3 regions of the Micromonospora sp. NPDC023888 genome follow, and region 2 is predicted to be linked to each of the others. Evidence: riboswitches for the same ligand, from Rfam matches in the RefSeq annotation. Region 2 holds a riboswitch; each other region holds the start of a gene.
What was found. A riboswitch is a leader RNA that binds a small molecule or an ion and turns the genes downstream of it on or off. The one in region 2 is predicted to bind S-adenosylmethionine.

Region 1 (6,056 bases), on a different contig from region 2:
TGCTGCTGCCGCTGAACCCGCTCCGGGTGATCAACCGGGCCGCCCGGCCGGCGCTCGACCTGCTCGCCGCCCAGCTCGACGTCACCGCGGACGGGTTGCGCAGCCGGGACCGCGCCAGTGTCCAGCGGGCCCTGGATCGGCTGCGCAACAACAAGGATGAACTGAACACGTTGTCCGAGGCGATCGAGGGGGCGAAGGAGACCGCCACCCTCTCCCCGGCCCGCTGGCACCGCCGCAGCGAGTTGATCCACTACGCGGAGGCGGCCGACCCGATCGACCGGGCGATGCGCAACACCGGCACGCTGATCCGCCGGTCCGTCACGTTGATCGAGGACGAGGAGCCGGTGCCGGACCCGATGCCGGACGCGATCGGCCACCTCGCCGAGTCGGTCCGGCTGCTCAAACACGAGTTCGCCGCCGGCGAGGAACCGGAGAAGGCCCGGGAGCGGTCACTGCGCGCGGTCAGCGAGGCCGGGCGGGCGTACGGCGCCGGCGTCGGCTTCTCCGGCAGCGTGGTCGTCGCCCAGATCCGGACCACCGCCAGCGACCTGCTGGTGGCCTCCGGGATCGAGCAGGAGGAGGCGAACCGGTGGATCCGCACCGCCTTCGGGGAGCAGGAGCGGCCGATGGGTGAGCCGGCTGAGCCGGGCGGGGCGCCGAAACCACCGACCGCCCCGCCCGTCGGCTGACCGCAGCCGCCTCAGCCCAGCTCGGCGAGCGCCGTGAGCAGTTGGTCCACCTGGTCGACGGTGCTGCCCAGGCCGATGCTGGCGCGCAACGCCGTGGGCGGCAGGTCCCGTCGGCCGGTCCGTCCCGCCGCCTCGGCGAGCAGCCGCCGGGCCAGCGGGTGGGCACAGAACAACCCGTCGCGTACGCCGATCCGGTGCGCGGTGGACAGCCGCGCGGCCACGTCGGCGGAGTCCCAGCCGGCGACCACGAACGAGACGATGCCGACCCGGGGCGCGTCCGGGCCGAAGGTGCGCAGCTCCACCACGTGCGGCAGCGCCTCGATGCCGGCCCGCAGACGCGCCAGCAGCGCCTGCTCGCGGGCGGCGAGCGCGACCCGGTCCGCCGCGCCGAGCGCCGCGCACACGGCCGCCAGCGCGACCGCGCCGAGCAGGTTCGGGGTGCCACCCTCATGCCGGGCCGGACCGGTTGCCCAGGTCACGTCGTGGGTGGCCGGGCCGACGTGGCTGGTGGCGCCGCCACCCGCCAGGTACGGCGGGGCGGCGTCCAGCCAGTCCGCCCGGCCGATCAGCACGCCCGCACCGAACGGCGCGTACAGCTTGTGGCCGGACACGGCCAGGTAGTCGACGTCGAGCGCGAGGAGGTCGACCGGGGCGTGCGGGGCTAGCTGCGCGGCATCGAGCACGATCCGGGCACCGTGCCGGTGCGCCACCCGGGCCAGCTCGGCGACCGGCCACCGCTCACCTGTCACGTTGCTCGCACCGGTAACCGCGACCAGCACCGGCAGCGCCGGGCTGTTGCCCCGGCGCAGCTCGGTGAGGGCGGCGGCAAGGTCGCGTACCGCCCCGGCGGGATCGGCGGGCACCGGCAGCCGCACCGAACCGCGCGGCCAGGGCAGCAGGTTGGCGTGGTGCTCGCCCGCGAAGGTGACCACTGTGGTGCCGGCCGGCAGCGACCGCGCCAGCAGGTTGAGCGCGTCGGTGGTGTTGCGGGTGAAGATCACGTGATCGTCGGCGCGGACGCCGAAGAAGTCACCTACCGTCTGCCGGGCCTGCTCGTAGGCGAGGGTGCAGCGCCGCGACAGCGCGCCCGCGCCACGATGCACGCTGGCGTACCAGGGCAGCAGCTCAGCCACCGCGTCGGCGGCGGCCCGCGCGCACGGTGCGCTCGCCGCGTAGTCCAGGTTGATCTCACCCGGCACGCCGAGGACGTCGAGCGGCGCCGACGACGCGGGCGCGACGGCGGGCAGGGCGGGCAGCGAGGGAACGAGGGTGACGGACATGCCGGAACCTCCGGGGTCAGGGACCCCGGGTGCGGCATCGGGACGGGGTCCGCGCTTGCCCAGCACACCGATCGGGCTGGGCCCGGTCATCACCCGGGGCACCCCACCGCGAACTCGACGAGGGTTGCCGGCCAGCAAGCCGGGGCTGAACGCTGGCACTCGTGACCTGTCGGCAGCATAGCGGCAACCGAGGCGACCGGACCAGCCGGCGGAGGATGGCTACGCTGACCGCATGGCCGACACCCCGCCCGGTACGCCCCTGCCGTCGTCGCCCGCGCCCGCGGCCCCGTCCGTCGGCCAGGCGCCCCGGATGCCGCTGCGCCGGCCGGGCCGGCGGCGTTTCCTGGCGTTGGCCGGGGTGGTGGTGCTCATCGCCGCCTGCGCGGTGTTCATGGTCTTCACGCTCGGCCGGTCGCTCGGCGTGCAGGCCCTGCTGATCGGGGTGGCCGCCGCCATCCTGCCGGTGCCGGTGCTTGTCGCCTGCTTCCTCTGGCTGGACCGGTACGAACCGGAGCCGTTGAAGTATCTGATCTTCTGCTTCGCCTGGGGCGCGTTCGTCTCCACCGCCGCCTCGCTCACGGTCAACGACTTCGCCGCCAACCGGTTCGCCGACTGGGGGCTGCCCGACGCGCTCACCGGTGTGCTTGTGGCGCCGTTCATCGAGGAGTTGACCAAGGCGCTGGGCCCGATCCTGCTGCTGGTCTTCCGGCGGCGGGAGTGGTCCGGGATCACCGACGGCCTGGTCTACTGCGGCCTGTCCGCTGTCGGTTTCGCCATGGTGGAGAACATCCTCTACCTGGGTGGGGTGGGCTTCGCGTCCGGAGCCGACCGGTACGGCCCGGTGACCGGCATCAACCAGGTCATCGCGATCTTCATCCTGCGGATCCTGCTGTTCGGGTTCGCCCATCCGCTCTTCACCTCGATGACCGGTGTGGGGCTGGGCATCGCGGCGCGGACGGCCGACCGGCGGGTCCGGGTGCTCGCCCCGGTCGCCGGCCTGCTGCTGGCGATGATGTTGCACGGCACGTGGAACCTGCTGCCCACGCTGACCCAGGCCACCGGCGAGCCGTTGATCATGCTGTACGGCTTCCTGGGCCTGATGGTGCCGGTCTTCTTCGGCACTGTGGGTTTCGCGGTGTGGCTGCGCGCCTGGGAGGGGCGGCTCACCGAGCGGACCCTGCCGGACTACGTACGCGCCGGCTGGCTGAGCCCGCCCGAGGTGGCCGCGCTGAGCAGTCTGGGCCGGCGGCACGCGGCCCGCAGTTGGGCGCGGCGGGTGGCCGGCGACGCCGGGGTGCGGGCGATGCGCGGGTACCAGTCCGCCGCCACCCGATTGGCCCTGCTGCGCGACGGCTCGCTGCGCGGCCTGGATCGCAAGCCCGCCGACCAGGAACGGACCGCGCGGGAGGAGCGGGAGTTGCTCGACGCGATCGGCGCGTACCGGTCGTTCTTCGTCGGCCGGGACCCGCAGGCCCCGACGGGGGTCTGGGACGGCAGCCGCTACCACCTGCGCTTCCCGGACGGTACGCAGCGTCCGGTGGACGCGCCGGACGAGCCGGTGGTGCCGATCCCGGTGGTGCTGGCCCCGGCGCCACCGCCTCCGGTGGGCTATGCCCCGCCCGGCTGGCCCGGCCTGCGCTCGACGGCGCCGTGGCCGCCGGGTCACCCCTGACGGCGGGCGCCGGCCGGCGGCGTCAGGTCATCAGCGAGGTGAGAAAGTCACCGAAGCCCTGGAACATCGCCATCAGCGCAGCCCCGATGGCCTTGAAGATCTGTGCGGCACCGTCCGGCCGGAAGGCCATGAAGTAGATCAGGAACGCGACACTGCCCCAGGTCAACAGCTTCTTCACGAATACTGGCATCGTCCCTCCCCAGGGCCACGGTCGCCGGATGGCTTCCCGTCGTGCGGCCCGGCAAACGATGCGCGGCGCGGCCCGGTGGCCGGGGGGTAGGTCAGAGGTAGAGGCCGGTGGGGTCGTTCTCGATCCGCTCGGCGGCCACCGCGTGCACGTCGCGTTCGCGCAGCAGCACGTACCCGCGGCCGTGCAGCTCGACCTCGGAGCGGTCGTCCGGGTCGAAGAGCACCCGGTCGCCGGAGACGATGGCGCGCACGTTCGGCCCCACCCCGACCGCGGTGGCCCAGGCGAGGCGCTTGCCGACCTGGGCGGTCGCCGGGATGACGATGCCGGCGGTGGAGCGACGCTCGCCCTCGCCGCCCTCCATCCGCACGAGTACGCGGTCGTGCAGCAGGCGGATCGGCAGGCCGGCGTCCAGATCATTGTCGGCGGTCACGCCGCAGACGCTACCGTGTGGCCGACGGCGGGTCCGCTTGTGGTTACGCCGGTGGTGGTCTGGGCATTGTGTGGCGGAACTGCCCTACGGTGTCGGGAACGGACGTATGCTGTCCGACCTGTTGTCGTGGGCGGGCCGGTTTCACTGCCAGGAGGTGCGCTTGAGCCGCTTCGAGCGGGTACGCGGGCGGCTTCGTCGCGCCTACCAGGCGCGACAGGAGTCCGCATCCGCGCGCACCGACGAGGGCGTGGCGGGTGATGCGGTGAGCGACGTGTCGGAGGCGACCCAGGTGGCGTCGCCTGCCGTTCCCGGACCGGCCGCGCCACCGACGGCCACCGTCGTCGGCGCGGAACCTCCGGTGGACCTGCACAGCTCGACCTCCAGCCGAGACGACGCCGACGTCCCGCACGGGCTGCGGATCGCCGCCGCCTGGTGCTGGCGGCTGATCGTGATCGGTGTGGTCGCCTGGGCCCTGCTCAGGATCGTCAGCACCGTCAAGATCGTGATCATTCCGCTGGCCATCGCGCTGCTGCTCTCCGCACTGCTCGCGCCGGCGGTGGGTTGGCTGCTGCGGGCGCGACTGCCCCGGTCGCTGGCGACGGCGGTGGTGCTGGTCGGCGGGCTCGCCGCGGTGATCGGCACGCTGACGCTCGTGGTGAACGAGTTCATCAGGGGTGTGCCGGAGCTGAGCGAGAAGTCCTCGGAGGGCGTCCGACAGATCCAGAACTGGCTGAAGACAGGTCCCCTGCACCTCTCCGACACCCAGCTCGACCGCTACATCGACGAGGCCCAGGCCTGGATCAACGACAACACCTCACGGTTCACAAGCGGTGCCCTGAGCACCGCGGCCACGCTCGCGGAGGTGCTGACCGGCACGCTCCTGGTGCTCTTCGCGACGTTCTTCTTCCTGCGCGACGGCAACCGGATCTGGCGCTTCCTGGTCCGACTGTTGCCGGTCGCGGCTCGGTGGAAGGTCGACGACGCGGGTCGCGCCTCCTGGCACACGCTCGGCGCCTACGTACGAGCGACAGTCCTGGTGGCCTTCATCGACGCGGTAGGCATCGGCATCTTCCTCGTCGTCTTCGACATCCCGTTCGCGTTCCCGCTCGCCGCGCTGGTCTTCCTGGGCGCGTTCATCCCGATCGTCGGCGCGGCGCTCTCCGGTGGCGTGGCGGTGCTGGTGGCGCTCGTCGACAGCGGCCCGGTCACCGCGTTGATCATCCTGGGGGTGGTGATCGGTGTGCAGCAGGTGGAGGGGCACGTGCTCCAGCCGCTGATCATGGGACGAGCGGTCGCCCTCCACCCGCTCGCGGTGATCATCGGCATCGCCGCCGGTGTCGTGCTGGCCGGCATCACCGGTGCGCTGGTCTCCGTGCCGCTCATCGCGGTGCTGAACACCGCCGTCCGCCGGCTCGCCGCCCGGAGGGTCCCGGACACCCCACCCGACGCCGTGGTCGTCGCCTCCCAGGCACCCTGACCCGCGCCCCCGCCGGGTCAGGACTTCGCGAGGCGTTGCAGGGCGCCGCGGGCCACCTCGGGGCGGGTCGTGTACCAGAAAGGCGGCAGCGAGCGGCGCAGGAACGGCCCGTAGCCACGGGCCGTCTCCAGCCGGGAGTCGAGCACCGCGACCACACCCCGGTCGCCGGTCGCCCGGATCAGCCGACCCACGCCCTGCGCCAGGCGCACCGCCGCGATCGGCACACTGACCGCGGAGAAGCCGGAACCACCGCCCGCGTCCACGGCCGCGGCACGGGCCGCCGCCAACGGCTCGTCCGGGCGCGGGAAGGGCAGCCGG
Region 2 (6,056 bases):
TGACCAGCTCCAAGCCGAGGGCGCGTAGGCCCATTGCGGCGTCCCCGCCGGTGGAGCGGATCCGGACACCGGAGGCCGGGCACTCGACCGGCGGGTCGGTGCTCGTGGACCGGCTCGGCGGCGTCGGCGGCGGGCTCGGAGGGTCCCCGCCCTGGCCCCGATGATCGGCCGGTACACAGGCGCCGAGCGTGAGCGCTGACGCGAGCGCCACGAACGCCCTGCTGGCCCGACGTGGTGCTGCCCTGTTGCGGGAGATCATGTGGCGATCCTCGCGTACGTGGGCGGCTCACCGTCGCCCGGCCCTGCCCGGGGTCCCCTCTGCCGCCACGTCGGTGGGAGGACCTCTTCGGGTGCCTTTGGAGCTGAATCGTCTGCGTCATCACCCGGTACCGGCAGTCCTTGTCCCCACGGTCGGTCACCACCGGTCGTGAACGCCCCAGCGTGGTCGCGCAGGTCTCAACCGTGATGGTCGGGCCTTGCGAGTGCGCCTCCGTGGTCGGCGCAGGAGAGCTGGCCGAGCCCGAGCTGACCGCCCGAACCGGGCGGCTCGACCTGCGGTACCCACAGTATGGGAGCGTGCCCACGGCGGACGAAGCTGCCGGAATTTGGGAGTAGTCGCAGCTCAGAGGCGTGGAGGCGGCCTTGCGTCGCCGAGAACGCTCGACGCGGGGCCGCGGCCGCCGGTACATTCCGACCGGGGACTTTCCCACTGACAAGGAATTTATAAACTTCGATGGTTTCATGCCTCACATTGAAGGGATCAGATTCCTTCGATGGAGGTACCGATGAACGTTCCTCGGCTCGGCGGGCCGACCCTGTCCCTGTTCCGCATCGTGATCGGCCTGCTGTTCACGTTGCACGGCCTCACCTCGGTCTTCGGGTTGTTCGGCGGCAACCCGATGACCGGTGAGGCGATAGCGCTCGGCACCTGGCCGGGCTGGTGGGCCGCGCTGATCCAGCTGGTCTGCGGCACCCTGGTGCTGGCCGGGCTCTTCACCCGACCCGCCGCTCTTCTCGCATCCGGCTCGATGGCGTACGCCTACTTCGTCGTGCACCAACCGGATCATGTGCTGCCCCTGCGCAACGGTGGTGAGCTGTCGGCGCTCTTCTGCTGGTCGTTCCTGCTGGTCGCGGCCCTCGGCCCGGGTTCCTGGGCGCTCGACAACCTGCTCGCCCGTCGCCGCGACGTTCGGTCCGTTCCAGCGGTGCCGGTGGCCGAGCCCGGCTCGATGGTCGTTTGACCGCACCCGTACCGCGTCGCCGGGGCCTCGACGAGGTGGCTCCGGCGACGCGTCCGGTCGGGGGTCGCCCCCGGAGTGGTCTGTCTGCCCGGGGTGTAGCGGAACCCGGCTCTGCGCTGATGTCGTGAACGATTCAGCTCCATAGCGTGCGCGGGTGGCAGGTCTCACCCGCCCCGCGAGCGCCGGGGGGCGAAGGGCGAGAGCTGGGGGCGGCGAAGCGGGAGCGTCAGGCCGGCGTGCGCGTGCCGAGGACCGCGTCCAGCAGGCCCGGGTAGAGCTTGTCCAGCTCGTCGCGGCGGAGTCGGACCAGGCGGCTGGTGCCGGCGGCCCGGGTGCGGGTCAGGCCGGCCTCGCGCAGCACCTTGAGGTGGTGGCTGCGGGTCGCCTTGGAGACGCCGAAGTCGAAGCTGCCGCAGGTCGCCTCGCCGCCCTCGACAAGCGCCCGCACGATCTGTAGCCGCACGTCGTCGGCGAGTGCGGCAAGCACTGTGGTGACCGGTACGTCGGTCAGGTCGGGTTCGTGCGGCTCCATGTGACCAGTGTAACCCTTGTTCGACAACTATCGAACAACACCCTATGGTCGGTGTCGTTGGTTCGACGATACTCGAACATTGGAGTTGACCATGCGACCCCGTGCCGCCGCCTATCCTCTGCTCGCCGTGCTCGGCTGGGGCGTGATGTTCCCGGTCCTGGCCAGTGCCCTGACCCGGGTCGACCCACTCAACCTGACCACCGCCCGCTACCTGCTCGCCAGCGTCGTCCTGGTCGCCATCCTGCTGCTGCGCGAAGGTGCCGGCGCGCTGCGCCACGGCGGCCGGACGGGCGAGATCCTGCTGCTCGGCGTGGTCGGCTTCGCCGGCTTCAACGTGCTCACCAACCTCGCGCTCGAACACGCCGCCCCGCAGCAGATCGCCCTCTTCGTGGCCACCACCCCGCTGATCACCCAGTTGGTCCGCTGGGCCCGTGACGGCGTACGGCCGAAGCCGCTCCTGCTGGCCCTCTCCCTGGTGGCGCTCCTCGGAGTCGGCCTGGTGATCACCCGCGGGAGCCTGGCCGGGCTCGGCCAGTTCGGTCTCGGTGGGCTGATGATGATCGGCGCGGTGCTCGGCTGGGGCATCTACACGCACGGTGCCAGCCGGTTCGGCGACTGGTCGCCGCTGCGCTTCACGACCCTGACCGCGCTCGCCGGCACGGCGGCCATGCTGGCCGCGAGCATCGGCGCGGACGCCGTCGGCTGGCAGCACGCGCCGGCCGCCGCCGACCTCGCGGCGGTCACCCCACAACTGGCGTACGCCGTGGTCATCGGCGCGGTGGTCGCGGTCCTGGCCTGGAACACCGGTGTGCAGCGGCTCGGTGCCGCCAACGCCGCGCTGTTCATGAACCTGGTCCCGGTCACCACCTTCGCGGTGCAGATCGCCCGCGGCTACCGCCCGGAGCCGATCGAGCTGGCCGGGGCCGCCATCACCATCGGTGCGCTTGTCGCCGCGAACCTCGCCACCAGGGCGCGGACCCGGCCTTCGCCGTCGCCGCGGTCGACCGCGATCACCGACCAGGTCGCGGTGGTCGACCCCGTCGCGGTGAGCGCCCGCTGACCCCACCCGCCGTCGTCCCACGCCCCAGCGGCGGGGGAGATAGCGGCGGCGCATCCGTGGCACGATGAGCCGCCTGCCCCTGCCACCGATCGTGCGGTCGGCCATCCAGCGAGGGGCATCGTCGTGACGTCGATCGAGAGCAGCCGATGAGCCCCGTGCAGCGCGCCGTGGTCGTCCTGGTGTCCGTCATGACCGGGCTCGTCCTCGTGTGGGGTGCGATATGGCTGGTCGCCGGGGACGGGCGGCCCACCGGTGGCGCCATCGCGGTCGCCGGCTGGATTCTGGTGGCGGTGCTTGTCGCCTTCGGTGCCGTGACGATCTATCTCGGGAAGCGCCGCCGCCGGTAACTGGCTGAGTTGCTCGGCTCACAGCGTGGGATCCGCGGTAGAGGCGGCGGACATAGTTGCCTAGACTCGACTGCACAACTGCATACCTCATCCAGAGGGGCTGAGGGATACGGCCCGACGACGCCCCGGCAACCACCCCGCGCGCTCATCGCTGAGCGACCCGCGGGGCAGGTGCCAATTCCGTCCCCGCCGCACGGTGCGATGTGGGGAAAGATGAGAGGACTCTCGACATGACGTCGACGCTCGCCGCCTCCGGCATCGACACCTCCGCCAGCCCCGCCCGCGCACTGGTCTGTCGTGCCTGCTCGGCCCGTTACCCGCTCGTCGCCCAGCACGCCTGCTACGAGTGTTTCGGCCCGCTTGAGGTCGACTACGACACCGCCGCACTGGCCACCGTCACCCGCGAGCAGATCGAGGCCGGCCCGGAGAACATCTGGCGCTACGCCGCACTGCTCCCCGCCGGTCAGGACCCGGCCACCCGGGTCACCCTCGACCCGGGGCTGACCCCGCTGGTGGCGGCCCCGCGCCTCGCCGCCGAGCTGGGCATCACCGCACCGCTGTGGGTCAAGGACGACAGCGGCAACCCGACCCACTCGTTCAAGGACCGGGTCGTCTCGGTGGCGCTCACCGCCGCGAAGGCGCTCGGTTTCACCCGGTTCGCCTGCGCGTCGACGGGCAACCTGGCCAACTCGGTGGCCGCGCACGCCGCCCGTGCGGGGGTGCCGTCGGTGGTCTTCATCCCCAGCGACCTGGAGCAGGGCAAGGTCATCACCACCGCCGTCTACGGCGGCGAGCTGGTCGCCATCGACGGCTCCTACGACGACGTCAACCGGCTCTGCGGCGAGCTGGTGGAGACCGACGAATTCGAGGACACCGCGTTCGTCAACGTGAACGTCCGGCCGTACTACGCGGAGGGGTCCAAGACCCTCGGCTACGAGGTGGCCGAGCAGCTCGGCTGGCGCATCCCGGCGCAGGTGGTCATCCCGATGGCCAGCGGCGAACTGCTCACCAAGATCGACAAGGCGTTCTCCGAGCTGGTGGAGATCGGCCTGGTCGAGGCGCCGGCCGGCGGCTGGAAGGTCTTCGGAGCGCAGTCCGCCGGCTGCAACCCGATCGCCGTCGCGCTGCACGACGACAGCGACACGATCATCCCGGTCAAGCCCACCGGCATCGCCAAGTCGCTGAACATCGGCGACCCGGCCGCCGGCGTCTACGCCCTGGAGGCGGTCCGCCGCACCGGCGGCTGGATGGAGTACGCCGACGACGACGAGATCCGCGCCGGCATCCGCGATCTGGCCCGCACCACAGGTGTCTTCGCCGAAACCGCAGGCGGGGTGACCGTGGCGGTGCTCCGCAAGCTTGTCGAATCCGGTCGGCTCGACCCGACGGCGGAGACCGTCGTGTTCAACACCGGCGAGGGTCTGAAGACCGTCGACGCGGTGGCCGGCCAGGTCGGACCGACCCACCACATCAAGCCCTCGCTGCGCGCCGCCCGCGACGCCGGCCTCCTCGGCTGACCCGGCCCGCCGGGTCGGCCCGTTGATCCACTCGGGTTCCTGGAAGCCGCGGTAATCGCCCGGCCCGGACACCCCGTTCTCAGGAAACCCGAGTGGATCAAACGTGTAACTGGGGTTTCGCTGTGAGTATGGAAAACCCGCCCCTGCGGACTTGACGGCAGGAACCGGACGGCGCAAGATGCTCCGTGCGGGAGGGCATTTCGCCGAAGACTTTTGAAGTTCTTGCGACCCAACGCCGGAGGCGTTGTGCGAGTGTCCCTCCCGACCACGTTCGATCGGGCCAGCGAATAATTCGCTGGCCCGATCGCTTTCCCGGGCGCACGCTCAGCGGCATGAGCATCACCATCGCGACGTTCGACGGCGCCGACCGAGCCGCCGTCGACGAGGCGTACCTGATCGGCGTGGCGGCCCACGACGTCGATCTGCCGGACCTCCCACCCTTCTGCCGGCGACGCTTCGACGCGTTGTTCCACACGCCGATGCCCGGCACCAGGTCGCTCTGGGCGCTGGCTCGGCTCGACGGGGTCCCGGCCGGTTACCTCCAGCTGGACCTGCCCTACCTCGACAACACCGACAACGCCACCGCCGAACTGACGGTGCATCCCGAGCTGCGGCGGCGGGGCGTCGGCCGGGCGCTGCACGAGCACGGGGTACGCCTCCTGCGCGAGAACGGCCGCAAGCGGGTGGTCGCGATGGCCGTCTCCGCGCTGCCCGACGGGCCAGCCCGAAGCGCGGCGGGCGACGCGTTCGCCGCCGCCACCGGCGCCCAGCCCGCCCTCACCGAGGTGCGTCGCCGGCTCGACGTCGACGCGATCGACCGGGTCGCGCTGCGGGCGGCGCTGGCCGAGGCCCGGCCGCGAGCCGAGGGCTACCGGTCGGTCTGCTGGCAGGGGGCAGCCCCGCAGGAGTACGTCGCCGACATCGCCTACCTGGACGGCCGGCTGCTCACGGACGCGCCGATGGGTGACGTGCAGTGGGACCCGGAGCAGGTGGACGCCGAGCGCATCCGTGGCAACGAACGGGCGTTGGACGCCAAGGGCCGGCGGTGCTACCACCTCGGGATGCTCCACGAGGCGTCCGGCCGGCTGGTCGCCTGGACCCTCCTGGACGTGGGCGCCTCCGCCGACTGGCACGCCTTCCAGCAGATCACCATCGTCGACCCGGATCACCGTGGGCACCGGCTCGGTCTCATCGCCAAGGCCGAGAACCTGCACCACCTGCTCACCCACGAGCCGGCCGTCCGGGTGATCGACACCTGGAACGCGACGAGCAACAGCTACATGGTGGCGATCAACGAGCAACTCGGCTTCCGCCCGGTGGACGCCTGGACCGACTGGCAGCTCACGCTCTGACCCGGCC
Region 3 (6,056 bases), on a different contig from region 2:
TCCCGCAGGTAGCGGCGCAGCTCCTCGTCGGTGCTGGCGCTGCCGGCGCCGTCGGCCAGCGCGTCGAGCACGGTGAGCAGTGGGCGGGCGGCCCGCTGGAACTGGATGACCTCGCGGCTGAGGCCGTAGATGCGCCGGCTGGCGTTCGGGTCGCCGCCGAACACCTGGGTCTCGATCTCGTCGATGTCGTTCTCCAGCCCGGCCACCACCGGCGCGTACCCGTCGACGACCTGGTCGAGGATCGCGTACAGGATCGCCTCCGGACCCCGGGCGAGCATCGGCGCCTCGGTCTCCATCCGCCGCCGCACCGCGGCCAGATCCGGGACCTCACCGTGCCGGACGGTGACCACGAAGCCCGGCCCGATGAACAGGTGCAGCTCGGAGAACTCGACCTCCTCGCGCCTGTCGTCGTAGCGGGCGGCGCGCAGCACCACGAACAGGGTGTGCCCGTACCGCTCCAGCTTGGGGCGCTGGTGGGCGTTGATCGCGTCCTCGACCGCCAGGTCGTGCAGCCGGAACTCCCGGGCCAGCGAGGTGATCTGCTCGATGTCGGGCCGGTACAACCCGATCCAGGCCATCGCACCGTCCTGCTCCTGCAGGCAGCGGTACGTCTCGGCGAGCCCGGACGGCGAGGCGAAGCGGTGCCCCCGGACGTAGACCGCGCTGTCCACCAGACCACCGGTGGGCGGCTCGGGTGCCACCGTCGACGGCGGCACGCCGACCCGGGTCTCGTACTCGTCCAGTTGGCGACCGAAACCACCACCGGGGCGGAAGCGACGGCCACCGACCATGCCTGTCCCCTCCCCCGGCGCCGTCCGGCCCGGTGCGCTCCCGCCAACCCGGGGGCGCTGCATCCCCCATGTCTGTGACCCGAAACCCGCCCGTCGCCGAATGGGTTCCGGGCACCCGGGGACGGGCGCGGCCCAACGGGCGGATACTCACGGTGACCATGGGCGGATGACGGGGGACGCGCCGATGGAGGTCGACAGGCGCGGCGGCCGGCTGCGGGGGTGGTTGCTCGACGCCGGCTCGGACCAGGCGGTGCGGCACCCGGGGCCGCACCGACGCCCGTCGGAGCACCGGCACCATCCGTGGTGGAAGGTGATGTGCCTGACCGGCGTCGACTACTTCTCCACCCTGGGCTACCAGCCGGGCATCGCGGCGCTGGCCGCCGGGGCACTGTCGCCGGTGGCGACGCTGGTGCTGGTGCTGGTGACCCTGCTGGGCGCGCTGCCGGTCTACCGGCGGGTGGCGGTGGAGAGCCCGCACGGTGAGGGTTCCATCGCGATGCTCGTACGCCTGCTGAGCTACTGGCCGGGCAAGTTGCTGGTGCTGGTGCTGCTCGGTTTCGCGGCCACCGACTTCATCATCACCATCACCCTGTCGGCCGCCGACGCGACCGCGCACATCGACGAGAACCCGTTCTGGCCGAGTGGGCTCAAGGGGCACGAGGTGCTGGTCACCCTGTTGCTCGTGTCGCTGCTGGGGGCGGTGTTCCTCAAGGGTTTCACCGAGGCCATCGGGATCGCCGTCGTCCTGGTCGCGGTCTACCTGACGCTGAACGCGGTGGTGGTGGCCGACGCGCTGTGGCGGGTGGTGACGCATCCCAGCGCGGTCGAGGACTGGACCACCACGCTCACCACCGGGCACGGCGATCCCTGGCTGGTGGTCGGGCTGTCGCTGCTGGTCTTCCCGAAACTGGCGTTGGGCCTGTCCGGCTTCGAGACCGGGGTGGCGGTGATGCCGAGCGTGCGGGGCGACCCGCAGGACTCGGAGGCTCGACCGCTGGGCCGGATCCGCGGCGCGCGCCGACTGCTCACCACCGCCGCGGTGATCATGAGCGTCTTCCTGATCACCAGCAGCGTGACGACCACCATCCTGATCCCGGCGGAGGACTTCCGCCCGGGTGGGCCGGCGAACGGCCGGGCGCTTGCCTACCTGGCGCACCAGCACCTCGGGGAGGTGTTCGGCACCGTCTACGACCTGTCCACAATCGGGATCCTCTGGTTCGCGGGAGCGTCGGCGATGGCCGGTCTGCTCAACCTCGTCCCCCGCTACCTGCCCCGCTACGGCATGGCACCGGCCTGGGCGCGGGCCGTCCGGCCGCTGGTGCTGGTCTTCACCACGGTGGCCTTCCTGATCACTGTCGTCTTCGAGGCCAGCGTGGACGCGCAGGGTGGCGCGTACGCCACGGGTGTGCTGGTGTTGATCACCTCGGCGGCGACGGCGGTGACGCTCGCGGCGGCCCGGCGGCGTCAGCGCGGTCGCACCATCGCGTTCGGCGTCATCGCCGTGGTCTTCGTCTACACCACACTGGCGAACGTGGTGGAACGCCCCGACGGCGTCAAGATCGCGGCCTGTTTCATCGGCGGGATCATCGTGGTCTCGCTGCTGTCCCGGGTCTCCCGGGCCTACGAGCTGCGGGTGGACCGGGTCGAGTTGGATCCGGTCGCCACCCGGATGATCGACGAGCGTGCCGGACGGCGCATCCGGCTCGTCGCCCACGAGCCCGACCGGCACGACGAGGCCGAATACCGCGCCAAGTTGAAACAGACGATGGCGGACAACGACTTCCCCGACGACAGCGACGTGATCTTCGTCGAGGTGCACGTCACCGACCCGTCGGACTTCGAGACCGAACTGCTGGTACGCGGCGGCCTGGCCGACGACCGCTTCGCGGTGCTCAGCCTGACCAGTTCCTCGGTGCCCAACGCGCTGGCCGTGCTGCTGCTGGAGATCCGCGACCGGACGGGGCGGCGACCGCACATCTACTTCGAGTGGAGCGAGGGCGGCCCGACCCGCAACTTCCTGCGCTACCTGGCGTTCGGGCAGGGCGCGATCGCCTCGGTCACCCGGGAGATCCTGCGCCGCCAGGAACCCGACCCGTGTCGCCGGCCGCACGTGCACGCTGGCTGACCTGCGGCCGGGCACCCGTTGGGCACGGTGAGCGTGGTCATAACGACTGGACGTTCCGCCCGGGCGTACTGCTAACCTCGCCGCAGGTCATGAGTGCCAGCGCGAAGCCCCGGCTCGCTGGCCGGCAACCCTCCTCCGCGGTGGGGTGCCCCGGGTGAAGACCAGGCACCGGCACGACGTCGGTGCAAGCGTGGCCTGGCACCCAGGTCAGCACAGACCCGGGAGAACCATGCACATCCTCGGCACCGCCCCACCGACCGACGTCGCGGAACTCCGCGGCGGTTGGCCCGCGCCGGCACTGACCCGGCGACGGCACGTGGACATGATGCGAATGTGCAGCGCCGCCTGTCGCGGCACCACGCACTAGCGCACCCCTTCCCGCACTTCTTCCCACCGGTACGCCCATCGGGCGTGCCGTCGGTGGCGCACGCCTGTGCGCGCCGAGACACCAGCCTTCGGAGACACCCGTGCGATTTCTTCCCGCCCTGACCCGAGCCGCCGCCCTGGGCGCGGCAACCATCCTGGCCGCCACCGCGCTCACCGCCTGCGGCGACGACAGCTCGTCCGATGCCACCGCCAACCCGTACGGTCTGGCCCAGCCGGGCGTGCTGCGGGCTGGCACCCTGACCGACGCCCCGCCGAACGTCTTCCTCAAGGACGGCAGGTTCACCGGCTTCGACAACGACCTGCTGACCGCCGTGGCCGGCAAGCTCGGCCTCACTGTGGAGTTCGTCGGCACCGACTTCTCCGCGCTGCTCTCCCAGGTCAACAACCACAAGTTCGACGTCGGCAGCTCCTCGATCACCATCACCGAGGCGCGCAAGAAGACAGTCGACTTCGGCAACGGCTACGACTTCGGCTACTTCGGCCTGGACGTTCCGGCCGGTTCACCGATCACCGGCTTCGACCAGCTCACCGGCAAGCGGGTCGTGGTGGTGCAGGGCACCGTGCAGGACGACTACGCCACCGGCAAGCAGCTCGACCCGGTGCGGGTCCCGGACTACAACGGCGCGATCAACCAGCTCAAGGCCGGCACCGCCGACGCGTGGATCGCCCCGGCCGAGATCGGCGAGAAGTCGGCCGCCGACAGCAACGGCAAGATCACCGTGGCGGCCAAGCAGCTCAGCCCGGCTCCGACCGCGTACGCCGTGGCCAAGGGCAGCGACAAGCTGCGCGAGGCGCTGAACAGGGGCCTCGACGAGGTCATCGCGGACGGCACGTGGAGCCGGTTGCAGACGCAGTACTACCCGGGCCGGCCGATCCCGGCGGACTTCAGGCCGGGCAGCGGCACGGTGCCGGCACCGACCGCGTCGGCGTCGGCCGCGTCCTGAACCGGTGACGAGCGAGCGGGGCGGTAGGAGAGGCGACCGATGGATCCGTTGAGCACCCTCTGGGAGACCTTCTTCGACGCCGACGCGATGCGCGAGGCGCTGCCCGAGATGCTGACCGTCGGGCTGCCCAACACGCTGATCCTGGCGGTCTCCGCCGCCCTGCTCGGCTCGGTGCTGGGCCTGCTGTTGGCCGTCGCCGGCATCTCCCGCAGTCGGTGGCTGCGCTGGCCGGCGCGGGTCTACACCGACGTGTTCCGAGGGCTGCCGGCGGCCGCGACGATCCTGCTGATCGGCGTCGGGCTGGCCCCGCTGGGCATGGAGGTCTGGGGGCCGGACCCCTACCCGTTGGGAATCCTGGCGCTGTCGCTCATCGCGGCCGCGTACATCGGGGAGATCTTCCGCTCTGGCATCCAGTCGGTGGAGGCCGCCCAACTGGAGGGTGCCCGTGCTCTCGGCTTCTCCTGGGCCGACGCGATGCGGCTGGTGATCATCCCGCAGGGCATCCGGCGGGTGCTGCCGGCCTGGGTGAACCAGCTCATCGCCCTGATCAAGGACTCCAGCCTGGTCTACTTCCTCGGCCTGGTGGCAAGTCAGCGGGAGCTGTTCCGGATCGGGCAGGACTACGCAGCCACCACCGGCAACGAGTCGGCGCTGCTGCTGGCTGGGCTCTGCTACCTGGCCCTCACCGTCCCCCTGACGCACGTCGTCAACTGGATCGACCGGCGGCTGCGCAACGGCCGGGCGGCAACCACACCGTCCGACGAGGACGAGGACGACGACACCACATCGGCGTACGCCGCGACGGAAGGACACCGGCGATGACCACAGTGACGACCACCTCGGTCAGCCTCGACGTCCGCGATGTGCACCTCGCCTTCGGACCGAACCGGGTGCTGCGCGGCGTCGACCTCACGGTGCCGCGCGGTGCGACGGCCTGTGTGATCGGCCCGTCCGGGTCGGGCAAGTCCACCCTGCTGCGCACCATCAACCGGCTGATCGAGCCGGACCGTGGCGACGTGCTGCTCGACGGGCGCAGCGTGCTGTCCGACGACCCGGACGCGCTGCGACAGCGGGTGGGCATGGTCTTCCAGCACTTCAACCTCTTTCCGCACCTGAGCGTGCTGCGCAACGTCACCCTCGCGCTGCGTCGGCTCCGCAAGCTCGGCGCGGACGAAGCGGAGACCGTCGCGCGGGACCACCTGGAGCTGGTGGGGTTGGCCGGCAAGGCCGACGCGCGGCCGGCGCAGCTCTCCGGTGGTCAGCAGCAGCGGGTGGCGATCGCCCGGGCGTTGGCGCTGCGCCCCGAGGTGATGCTCTTCGATGAGGCCACCTCGGCGCTCGACCCGGAGTTGGTCAAGGGCGTCCTCGGGGTGATGGCCGACCTGTCCGCCGCCGGCATGACCATGGTGGTAGTGACCCACGAGATGGGCTTCGCCCGGCAGGTCGCCGACACCGTCGCCTTCATGGACCGGGGCGTGGTGTTGGAGTCCGGCCCACCCGAGGCGATCTTCGAGCGGGCCGAGCATCCTCGGCTGCGCCGGTTCCTCGCACAGGTGCTCTGACCCAGCGCCGCCGCCTATTCGTTGGGCCCGCGCCCCAGCAGCCGAATCTCCTCGTTGTCCAGCGCGGCCTGGAGCTCCTGAAGCACGAGGTCGTCGATCTCCCGGTTGTCCCGCAGTCGGGTGATCTCCCGTCGCTTGTGGGCGAGGACGCCGAGGCGCAGCCGATGTTCCAGGCGACGTTCCTCGGCGGTGTTCCCCCCGGTCTCGTTGACGTCCGCCAGGTGCCGTTGGTACTCGGCCTGCAACC

Region 1: another riboswitch for S-adenosylmethionine. It lies ahead of AB0F61_RS13165 (aminotransferase class V-fold PLP-dependent enzyme); the one in region 2 lies ahead of thrC (threonine synthase).
Region 3: another riboswitch for S-adenosylmethionine. It lies ahead of AB0F61_RS04100 (ABC transporter substrate-binding protein); the one in region 2 lies ahead of thrC (threonine synthase).

What each region holds. Positions count from the first base shown of each region.
Region 1 covers NZ_JBEZZW010000011.1:181,710-187,765, reverse strand. The annotation lists gene AB0F61_RS13170 (FUSC family protein) at 1-689, shown strand, start outside; gene AB0F61_RS13165 (aminotransferase class V-fold PLP-dependent enzyme) at 701-1,969, opposite strand; SAM riboswitch class IV at 2,016-2,136, opposite strand; gene AB0F61_RS13160 (PrsW family intramembrane metalloprotease) at 2,202-3,641, shown strand; gene AB0F61_RS13155 (hypothetical protein) at 3,664-3,831, opposite strand; gene AB0F61_RS13150 (co-chaperone GroES) at 3,923-4,261, opposite strand; gene AB0F61_RS13145 (AI-2E family transporter) at 4,368-5,738, shown strand; gene AB0F61_RS13140 (ATP-dependent DNA helicase) at 5,756-6,056, opposite strand, start outside.
Region 2 covers NZ_JBEZZW010000004.1:265,946-272,001, forward strand. The annotation lists gene AB0F61_RS05810 (DUF4232 domain-containing protein) at 1-259, opposite strand, end outside; gene AB0F61_RS05815 (DoxX family protein) at 786-1,241, shown strand; gene AB0F61_RS05820 (metalloregulator ArsR/SmtB family transcription factor) at 1,468-1,773, opposite strand; gene AB0F61_RS05825 (DMT family transporter) at 1,865-2,833, shown strand; gene AB0F61_RS05830 (hypothetical protein) at 2,980-3,180, shown strand; SAM riboswitch class I at 3,265-3,400, shown strand; gene thrC (threonine synthase) at 3,411-4,697, shown strand; gene AB0F61_RS05840 (GNAT family N-acetyltransferase) at 5,030-6,049, shown strand.
Region 3 covers NZ_JBEZZW010000003.1:228,241-234,296, forward strand. The annotation lists gene corA (magnesium/cobalt transporter CorA) at 1-791, opposite strand, end outside; gene AB0F61_RS04095 (amino acid transporter) at 958-2,916, shown strand; SAM riboswitch class IV at 3,002-3,113, shown strand; gene AB0F61_RS04100 (ABC transporter substrate-binding protein) at 3,384-4,247, shown strand; gene AB0F61_RS04105 (amino acid ABC transporter permease) at 4,287-5,069, shown strand; gene AB0F61_RS04110 (amino acid ABC transporter ATP-binding protein) at 5,066-5,809, shown strand; gene AB0F61_RS04115 (Na+/H+ antiporter) at 5,824-6,056, opposite strand, start outside.